Regions from separate parts of the Pontibacillus sp. ABV4_188 genome, predicted to be linked through region 2. Evidence: a T-box and tRNA genes for the amino acid it is inferred to sense, from the RefSeq annotation. Region 2 holds a T-box; the other regions hold tRNA genes.
The links. A T-box is a leader RNA that pairs with one kind of tRNA and senses whether it is charged. The one in region 2 lies ahead of ACYX4O_RS14875 (valine--tRNA ligase), so its partner is inferred to be a tRNA-Val.
Positions count from the first base shown of each region.

Region 1: it encodes a tRNA-Val, which carries the amino acid that the T-box ahead of ACYX4O_RS14875 (valine--tRNA ligase) is inferred to sense. The anticodon was not compared.
Region 3: it encodes a tRNA-Val, which carries the amino acid that the T-box ahead of ACYX4O_RS14875 (valine--tRNA ligase) is inferred to sense. The anticodon was not compared.

Region 1 is NZ_CM149975.1:642,998-646,254, forward strand. Features, by position in the region: rRNA gene ACYX4O_RS03255 (23S ribosomal RNA) at 1-1,028, shown strand, start outside; rRNA gene rrf (5S ribosomal RNA) at 1,305-1,420, shown strand; tRNA gene ACYX4O_RS03265 (tRNA-Asn) at 1,471-1,545, shown strand; tRNA gene ACYX4O_RS03270 (tRNA-Ser) at 1,547-1,638, shown strand; tRNA gene ACYX4O_RS03275 (tRNA-Glu) at 1,652-1,726, shown strand; tRNA gene ACYX4O_RS03280 (tRNA-Val) at 1,738-1,813, shown strand; tRNA gene ACYX4O_RS03285 (tRNA-Met) at 1,888-1,964, shown strand; tRNA gene ACYX4O_RS03290 (tRNA-Asp) at 2,037-2,113, shown strand; tRNA gene ACYX4O_RS03295 (tRNA-Phe) at 2,159-2,234, shown strand; tRNA gene ACYX4O_RS03300 (tRNA-Thr) at 2,243-2,315, shown strand; tRNA gene ACYX4O_RS03305 (tRNA-Tyr) at 2,331-2,416, shown strand; tRNA gene ACYX4O_RS03310 (tRNA-Trp) at 2,437-2,510, shown strand; tRNA gene ACYX4O_RS03315 (tRNA-His) at 2,524-2,599, shown strand; tRNA gene ACYX4O_RS03320 (tRNA-Gln) at 2,607-2,681, shown strand; tRNA gene ACYX4O_RS03325 (tRNA-Gly) at 2,691-2,765, shown strand; tRNA gene ACYX4O_RS03330 (tRNA-Cys) at 2,775-2,848, shown strand; tRNA gene ACYX4O_RS03335 (tRNA-Leu) at 2,856-2,937, shown strand.
Region 2 is NZ_CM149975.1:2,879,055-2,882,311, reverse strand. Features, by position in the region: gene ACYX4O_RS14885 (phosphotransferase) at 1-530, shown strand, start outside; gene ACYX4O_RS14880 (hypothetical protein) at 527-715, opposite strand; T-box leader at 846-1,072, shown strand; gene ACYX4O_RS14875 (valine--tRNA ligase) at 1,139-3,257, shown strand, end outside.
Region 3 is NZ_CM149975.1:171,754-175,010, reverse strand. Features, by position in the region: gene rocF (arginase) at 1-799, opposite strand, end outside; tRNA gene ACYX4O_RS01015 (tRNA-Ala) at 989-1,061, opposite strand; tRNA gene ACYX4O_RS01010 (tRNA-Gly) at 1,067-1,141, opposite strand; tRNA gene ACYX4O_RS01005 (tRNA-Lys) at 1,178-1,253, opposite strand; tRNA gene ACYX4O_RS01000 (tRNA-Gln) at 1,263-1,337, opposite strand; tRNA gene ACYX4O_RS00995 (tRNA-Tyr) at 1,343-1,428, opposite strand; tRNA gene ACYX4O_RS00990 (tRNA-Thr) at 1,499-1,575, opposite strand; tRNA gene ACYX4O_RS00985 (tRNA-Val) at 1,592-1,667, opposite strand; tRNA gene ACYX4O_RS00980 (tRNA-Glu) at 1,683-1,757, opposite strand; tRNA gene ACYX4O_RS00975 (tRNA-Thr) at 1,779-1,851, opposite strand; tRNA gene ACYX4O_RS00970 (tRNA-Asn) at 1,856-1,930, opposite strand; rRNA gene rrf (5S ribosomal RNA) at 1,992-2,107, opposite strand; rRNA gene ACYX4O_RS00960 (23S ribosomal RNA) at 2,307-3,257, opposite strand, start outside.

The DNA of each region.
Region 1 (3,257 bases), 1.8 Mb from region 2:
GCGAAGCTTTGAACCGAAGCCCCAGTAAACGGCGGCCGTAACTATAACGGTCCTAAGGTAGCGAAATTCCTTGTCGGGTAAGTTCCGACCCGCACGAAAGGTGCAACGAATTGGGCACTGTCTCAACAAGAGACCCGGTGAAATTATACTATGCGTGAAGATGCGCATTACCCGCGACAGGACGGAAAGACCCCGTGGAGCTTTACTGTAGCCTGATATTGAATGTTGGTACAGCTTGTACAGGATAGGTGGGAGCCGTCGATACCGGAGCGCTAGCTTCGGTGGAGGCATCCGTGGGATACCACCCTGGCTGTATTGACATTCTAACCCAGGACCGTAATCCGGTCCGGAGACAGTGTCAGGTGGGCAGTTTGACTGGGGCGGTCGCCTCCCAAAAAGTAACGGAGGCGCCCAAAGGTTCCCTCAGAATGGTTGGAAATCATTCGCAGAGTGCAAAGGCACAAGGGAGCTTGACTGCGAGACCTACAAGTCGAGCAGGGACGAAAGTCGGGCTTAGTGATCCGGCGGTACCGCATGGAAGGGCCGTCGCTCAACGGATAAAAGCTACCCCGGGGATAACAGGCTTATCTCCCCCAAGAGTCCACATCGACGGGGAGGTTTGGCACCTCGATGTCGGCTCATCGCATCCTGGGGCTGTAGTCGGTCCCAAGGGTTGGGCTGTTCGCCCATTAAAGCGGTACGCGAGCTGGGTTCAGAACGTCGTGAGACAGTTCGGTCCCTATCCGTCGTGGGCGTTGGAAATTTGAGGAGAGCTGTCCTTAGTACGAGAGGACCGGGATGGACGCACCGCTGGTGCACCAGTTGTTCCGCCAGGAGCACAGCTGGGTAGCTACGTGCGGAAGGGATAAGTGCTGAAAGCATCTAAGCATGAAGCCCACTTCAAGATGAGATTTCCCATCACTTCGAGTGAGTAAGATTCCTTGTAGACGACAAGGTTGATAGGTCGGAGGTGGAAGCGTGGTGACACGTGCAGCTGACCGATACTAATAAATCGAGGACTTATCTATCTAAAGCGCAAACGACCGCTTAGACCCGTACGGATAAGACAGATCTTCGGAAAAGGCGATTAGCCTTTGGAAAGAAGATGACTTATACGCTAGGGTCTGGGAGTTGGAGCTGGAAGCCAGTTCAAGCGCAAACACGTGATCAGGCACGATGTCGTAATTCTTATCTAGTTTTGAAGGTACTTAGAAAAAAATCTAATATACCTCTTGACTTTCCTTCCGAAACAAGATAAAATATAACTTGTCGTTGAAAAGACGAGGAAGAAATTCAATAAAGAGTCTGGCGGTTTTGGCGAAGAGGTCACACCTGTTTCCATGCCGAACACAGAAGTTAAGCTCTTCAGCGCCGATGGTAGTCGGGGTTTCACCCCCGCAAGAGTAGGACGCCGCCAGGCAAGTCACTTTATTGACTTTGATCAAAAGGCAAACGGTCTTTTGACATGATTCCAACGTAGCTCAGTGGTAGAGCTATCGGCTGTTAACCGATCGGTCGCAGGTTCGAATCCTGCCGTTGGAGCCATGGAGAGCTGTCCGAGTGGCCGAAGGAGCACGATTGGAAATCGTGTAGGCCCAAACACGGGTCTCGAGGGTTCGAATCCCTCGCTCTCCGCCACTAACTTTTCATTGGCCCGTTGGTCAAGTGGTTAAGACACCGCCCTTTCACGGCGGTAACACGGGTTCGAATCCCGTACGGGTCACCACTTAATATCATGGAGGATTAGCTCAGCTGGGAGAGCACCTGCCTTACAAGCAGGGGGTCGGTGGTTCGAGCCCGCCATCCTCCACCATTTTTAAAAAATGCAATGCACATGATCATTGCAAACATCATATAATTGAATATGCAATAAGTATTCAACATTATCGCGGGGTGGAGCAGTCTGGTAGCTCGTCGGGCTCATAACCCGAAGGTCGCAGGTTCAAATCCTGTCCCCGCAACCAATTTAAATTTGTACTACGTCGAAAAGACTTCTTCGAATTACAAATGATGGTGTATCTTTAGGCACAACTAATGGTCCGGTAGTTCAGTTGGTTAGAATGCCTGCCTGTCACGCAGGAGGTCGCGGGTTCGAGTCCCGTCCGGACCGCCACTTTTCAATTAAATATTTTTTTGTTACTGTAAAGTACATAAGACTGGCTCGGTAGCTCAGTCGGTAGAGCAACGGACTGAAAATCCGTGTGTCGGCGGTTCGATTCCGTCCCGAGCCACCATGTTTTGTGCAGGCCTAGCTCAATTGGTAGAGCAACTGACTTGTAATCAGTAGGTTGGGGGTTCAAGTCCTCTGGCCTGCATACTTTAAAAAACGTGGAGGGGTAGCGAAGTTGGCCAAACGCGGCGGACTGTAAATCCGCTCCCTCTGGGTTCGCAGGTTCGAGTCCTGCCCCCTCCACCATTATAATTACTACAGTAAGTAGGGGTATAGTTCAACGGTAGAACAGCGGTCTCCAAAACCGCCGATGTGGGTTCGATTCCTACTACCCCTGCCAATTTCATTTTATGGCGGATGTGGCGAAGTGGTTAACGCACCGGATTGTGGCTCCGGCATTCGTGGGTTCGATCCCCATCATTCGCCCCATAAATATTGGCCCATAGCCAAGCGGTAAGGCAACGGTTTTTGGTACCGTCATGCGCTGGTTCGAATCCAGCTGGGCCAGCCAAGAGTTTTCGCGGAAGTAGTTCAGTGGTAGAACACCACCTTGCCAAGGTGGGGGTCGCGGGTTCGAATCCCGTCTTCCGCTCCATTTTTATATGGCGGCATAGCCAAGTGGTAAGGCAGAGGACTGCAACTCCTTTACCACCGGTTCGAATCCGGTTGCCGCCTCCATTCATATGCCGGTGTGGCGGAATTGGCAGACGCGCACGACTCAAAATCGTGTTCCTCACGGAGTGTCGGTTCGAGCCCGACCACCGGTATCGTAAAACTTAACATTGTAATGGAAATCGCTAACGAAAGCGATTTTTTTATATGTCTAATTTGTTTAGGACTTATAGGTACAAAATCATTTATAAATTTCTCTAATCTCCGTTAACATAACGGGGATTTTTTTTATTTTAGTAGAAAGACTCTATTAATACACACATCAAAATGGCTATAAGATAATTTTTACCCCTGTCTCCCTCTACCTTGCATTTACTCTATACATAAATTGCTTTAAACACATATTAATTATTTACGAAATAAAAAAATTTTTCTGAAAAAAACATTGAAGATTAAAGTAAAGAGTCCTATAATT
Region 2 (3,257 bases):
AATTACAAATTTGCACGCACTACCGTGATCTTGACAAGGTTTGTGAAATGGGAATGGAATGGTGTGATCGCTTCTTAGATGATCTAGAAGAGGATAAACAAATTCGTACAGCTCTTATTCATGGTAACGTGAAGCCTACTCATTTCCTATATGATGATTCAACTCCCTATCTACTAAATTGGGAGCGAGCCAAAACTTATTATCCTGTTTATGACATCACGACGTATTTTTATCATGTATTACGTTATCATGATGCTCCAGTAGATCAACTGATATCAACTTTCTCGTACTATGAAGAGCAACTCCCTTTACTAAATAGCGAAAGGTGTTTACTCGCTTTATTCCTTTTAAATCCAGAACCGTATATTCATCAAGTTGAAGCTTATGTAGATGGCGCCCAGGCGAGCGGGCAACCTTTTCTAGTTCAAAAGTTAGAACGGTCTTATTATGTTTTGCGGCATGCGATGGATGTTCAGGAACAAATTGAACAAGCAAGGGTCTACCAAGAACAACAAGCAGAGAATAGTTAAATCCATTCTAGATGGAATGCAAAGTATAGACCAATTAAGATGCCTAGTATAAAAACATCGAACGTAGTCGGAAATAGGAGTGTTCGAACGAGTTGGAAACAAGCGATTGGCAATACACAACGCTCAATGACAATTAACCATTGGCGACACCAGGGTGGCAACTTGTAGCGGTAAAATCGTGCCACAGGGCATAACCTCCTTTATTGCTTTTTATTAGTATATGTCCTTACAGGCTGTCAGTGTGACTGAAAAACTTGTTTAAATAGGTTGACTTAACAGAGGGAATGTGGATAAAATACAAGTACAAGAAAATCGATAAATGCCGTGAAGGGGAAGAGTATGAAACGCAAGCCTATCAGAGAGGGAATCATTCGCTGTGAGATTTCCAGGCTCTTGCGCTCAGAAGGTCGCCCCAGATGCTGTCTCTTTGAAACCGATAGTAGAAGAGGCCGGAGAATGCTCCGTTATGTAAGGAAAGTGTATAGATGACAGGAGTCGTCTGTAAAATAAAGGTGGTACCGCGAATCCATTTCGTCCTTTTCTAAGGATGAAATGGATTTTTTTGTTTTCATTCCCTTTCCGGTATAGGCGATAAAGGAGGAACTCGTATGGAGAATCATGAAGTATCTCTTCCAACGAAATATGACCCGAATGCGATTGAGAAAGGTCGCTATGATTATTGGGTAGATGGCAAATTTTTTGAAGCAAAAGATGACAAAACGAAAGAACCGTTTACGGTCGTAATCCCGCCACCAAACGTAACAGGTAAATTACACCTTGGTCACGCTTGGGATACAACCTTGCAAGACATCATCACACGTGTGAAGCGTATGCAAGGATATGATGTATTATGGCTTCCGGGTATGGACCATGCTGGTATTGCAACTCAAGCGAAAGTAGAAGCGAAGCTAAAAGAACAAGGTACCTCTCGCTATGACCTGGGCCGCGAACAATTCCTTAAGAAATCATGGGAATGGAAAGAAGAATATGCGACCTTTATTCGTAAGCAATGGGAGAAGCTTGGTTTAGGCTTAGATTATTCTCGTGAGCGTTTCACATTAGATAATGGTCTATCAGATGCAGTTCGCGAAGTGTTCGTAACCCTTTATGAGAAAGACTATATTTACCGTGGCGAATACATTATTAACTGGGATCCGACCACGAAAACAGCTCTATCTGATATTGAAGTCATCTATCATGATGTTCAGGGGCACTTCTATCATATGACATATCCGTTAGCGGACGGATCAGGCCATATCGAAATTGCTACAACACGTCCTGAAACGATGCTTGGAGATACAGCTGTTGCTGTTCACCCTGAAGATGATCGTTATAAGCATTTGATTGGCAAGAGAGTTACCCTTCCTATCGTTGGTCGCGAAATTGAAATCATAGGCGATGACTATGTTGATATGGAATTTGGAAGCGGTGCTGTAAAGATCACGCCTGCTCACGATCCAAATGACTTTGAAATTGGAAATCGTCATGATTTAGAGCGTATTCTAGTTATGAACGAAGATGGAACGATGAACGAGAATGCCGGCAAGTATCAAGGTATGGATCGTTTCGAATGCCGCAAGCAACTTGTTAAGGATCTTCAAGAAGAAGGAATCTTATTCGAGATTGAAGAGCACATGCATTCGGTTGGACACTCAGAGCGCAGTGGTGCTGTAGTAGAACCATATCTTTCTACACAATGGTTCGTGAATATGGAGCCTTTAGCAGAAGAAGCCATCAAGCTTCAAGAAGGAAACGACAAAGTGAATTTCGTTCCAGATCGTTTTGAGAAAACGTACTTGAACTGGATGGAAAACATTCGTGACTGGTGTATTTCACGTCAGCTATGGTGGGGCCATCGTATTCCGGCCTGGTATCATAAAGAAACAGGGGAACTGTTCGTAGGTCGTGAAGAGCCAGAAGATATTGAGAATTGGGAACAAGATAACGATGTATTAGATACATGGTTCTCCTCTGCGCTGTGGCCATTCTCTACAATGGGCTGGCCAGATGAGGCTAATGAAGACTATAAACGCTATTTCCCTACCGACGTTCTCGTTACGGGGTATGACATTATCTTCTTCTGGGTATCTCGTATGATTTTCCAATCCATTGAGTTCACAGAACGTCGCCCATTCAAAGACGTATTGATTCATGGTCTTGTACGTGATGCTGAAGGCCGTAAGATGAGTAAGTCCCTTGGAAATGGTGTTGATCCAATGGATGTTATTGATAAATATGGTGCTGATTCTCTGCGTTACTTCTTAGCAACAGGCTCAACACCAGGTCAGGACCTACGCTTCCAATGGGAAAAAGTAGAGTCTACTTGGAACTTTGCCAATAAAATATGGAACGCATCTCGTTTCGCTCTTATGAATATGGACGGAATCACCTACGAGGAAATCGACTTAACAGGTGAGAAATCAGTAGCGGATCACTGGATTCTAACTCGTTTAAACGAAACGGTGGAACAAGTAACGCGTAACGTTGATAAGTATGAATTCGGTGAAGCTGGACGTCACCTATACAACTTTATTTGGGATGACTTCTGTGACTGGTACATTGAAATGGCGAAACTTCCTCTATATGGGGAGGACGAAGCTAAGAAGAAAACAACTCGTTCGATTCTTGCGTATGTATTGGATAATACAATGCGCATGCTTCATCCATTCATGCCGTTCATCACAGAGGAAATCTGGCAGGCACTTCCGACGAAAGGTGAATCCATTA
Region 3 (3,257 bases), 1.4 Mb from region 2:
CTGAAGTAATAAAATTAGCCTCAGCAAACATTTCCATTGCTAAGTGGCTTTCCCTATAGCTCATTCCACCCATAACAGGTGTTCCAACTCCAGGCGCCTCATTAGGATCCAAACCATCCAAATCTAAACTCAGGTGCACTCCATCCGTCCGATCCTTTAAGTATTCTACAGATTCTTTAATGACTCCTGGCATTCCCATGCGGTCAATCTCATGCATCGTATATACCCTAATTCCCTTTTCTTTAATTAATTGTTTTTCACCCTCATCAAGAGAGCGCGCTCCTATAATAACGATGTTTTCTGGTTTTATTTTTGGCTCATATCCATGAATGTTCGTCAAACGTTCATGACCAATACCTAAGCTCACAGCTAAAGGCATACCATGGATATTTCCAGAAGGGGACGAATCTCCTGTATTTAAATCCCCATGAGCATCATACCAAATTACACCAAGATTGTCATAATGTTTCGCAATTCCAGCAAGAGATCCGATAGCAATACTATGATCCCCGCCAATGATCAATGGGAATCTACCTGATGTCACAACCTGATCCACTGTCTCAGCCAGGTTTTCATTTCCTACTGCTACTTCTTTTAAATTTCTCAAGTGACTCTCTTGTTCTTCTTTTCTATTTGGCCGAGGAATATGAACATCACCAAGATCCTCTATATCATACTCTAAACGTTCTAATCGCTCAATTACCCCTGCATAACGAAGTGCACTAGGCCCCATATCTACACCTCTGCGATTCTGTCCTAAGTCCATAGGTGCTCCAATAATTGAAAGTTTACGATTCATTGTCCCATCCTCCTCCTTTAACTCTACCCCCATTGTAGCCATAGTTGAGACAATGACTCAACTGGACAGAAATTTGTATATATATACGAAAAACACCCGGTATTGAAAGAATTTTCTTATAAATAGCCGCCATTAAATTTTTTAGATATACGAAAAAACCTTAAGTCTTATTAGACTTAAGGTTTAGAATGGAGCCTAGCGGGATCGAACCGCTGACCTCCTGCGTGCAAAGCAGGCGCTCTCCCAGCTGAGCTAAGGCCCCATATATGGAGCGGAAGACGGGATTCGAACCCGCGACCCCCACCTTGGCAAGGTGGTGTTCTACCGCTGAACTACTTCCGCAAACTAAAAACACATCAACTAAGTTAATGTGAAAAGTGGTGAGCCATGGAGGATTCGAACCTCCGACCCTCTGATTAAAAGTCAGATGCTCTACCAACTGAGCTAATGGCTCTTTATAAAGTGGCTGGCCCAGCTGGATTCGAACCAGCGCATGACGGTACCAAAAACCGTTGCCTTACCGCTTGGCTATGGGCCAATAAATGGTGGAGGGGGCAGGACTCGAACCTGCGAACCCAGAGGGAGCGGATTTACAGTCCGCCGCGTTTGGCCAACTTCGCTACCCCTCCAAACACAAATAATAGTATACCATGCTTGCATTTTATTATGCAAGAATTTATTTAATTGAACATAACTTGCTGGTGCCGACCGAGGGACTCGAACCCCCAACCTACTGATTACAAGTCAGTTGCTCTGCCAGATTGAGCTAGGTCGGCAGATAAATAAATGAAATGGTGGAGGATGGCGGGCTCGAACCACCGACCCCCTGCTTGTAAGGCAGGTGCTCTCCCAGCTGAGCTAATCCTCCATGATTATAAATAAGTGGTGACCCGTACGGGATTCGAACCCGTGTTACCGCCGTGAAAGGGCGGTGTCTTAACCACTTGACCAACGGGCCAAATATAATTTTCTTACAGAGAGCTTCCAGCCGGACTTGAACCGGCGACCTCTTCCTTACCATGGAAGTGCTCTACCGACTGAGCTATGGAAGCAAATTGGCTCCAACGGCAGGATTCGAACCTGCGACCGATCGGTTAACAGCCGATAGCTCTACCACTGAGCTACGTTGGAATATTGTCAAATCCATCTGTCCTAGAAGAAGTCTCTTGGATAGCTTTTATAAGATAACAAAGCATGGCGGCGTCCTACTCTTGCGGGGGTGAAACCCCGACTACCATCGGCGCTGAAGAGCTTAACTTCTGTGTTCGGCATGGGAACAGGTGTGACCTCTTCGCCAAAACCGCCATACTATTGTTTTGTTGAAGGAGTACCTTCAAAACTAGATAAGAATTAAGACATCGTGCCTGATCACGTATTTGCGCTTGAGCTGACTTCCAGCTCCAACTCCCAGACCCTAGCGTATAAGTCATCTTTTCTCCAAAGGCTAATCGCCTTTTCCGAAAATCTGTCTTATCCGTACGGGTCTAAGCGGTCGTTTGCGCTTTAGATAGATAAGCCCTCGATTTATTAGTATCGGTCAGCTGCACGTGTCACCACGCTTCCACCTCCGACCTATCAACCTTGTCGTCTACAAGGAATCTTACTCACTCGAAGTGATGGGAAATCTCATCTTGAAGTGGGCTTCATGCTTAGATGCTTTCAGCACTTATCCCTTCCGCACGTAGCTACCCAGCTGTGCTCCTGGCGGAACAACTGGTGCACCAGCGGTGCGTCCATCCCGGTCCTCTCGTACTAAGGACAGCTCTCCTCAAATTTCCAACGCCCACGACGGATAGGGACCGAACTGTCTCACGACGTTCTGAACCCAGCTCGCGTACCGCTTTAATGGGCGAACAGCCCAACCCTTGGGACCGACTACAGCCCCAGGATGCGATGAGCCGACATCGAGGTGCCAAACCTCCCCGTCGATGTGGACTCTTGGGGGAGATAAGCCTGTTATCCCCGGGGTAGCTTTTATCCGTTGAGCGACGGCCCTTCCATGCGGTACCGCCGGATCACTAAGCCCGACTTTCGTCCCTGCTCGACTTGTAGGTCTCGCAGTCAAGCTCCCTTGTGCCTTTGCACTCTGCGAATGATTTCCAACCATTCTGAGGGAACCTTTGGGCGCCTCCGTTACTTTTTGGGAGGCGACCGCCCCAGTCAAACTGCCCACCTGACACTGTCTCCGGACCGGATTACGGTCCTGGGTTAGAATGTCAATACAGCCAGGGTGGTATCCCACGGATGCCTCCACCGAAGCTAGCGCTCCGGTATCGACGGCTCCCACCTATCCTGTACAAGCTGTACCAACATTCAATATCAGGCTACAGTAAAGCTCCACGGGGTCTTTCCGTCCTGTCGCGGGTAATGCGCATCTTCACGCATAGTATAATTTCACCGGGTCTCTTGTTGAGACAGTGCCCAATTCGTTGCACCTTTCGTGCGGGTCGGAACTTAC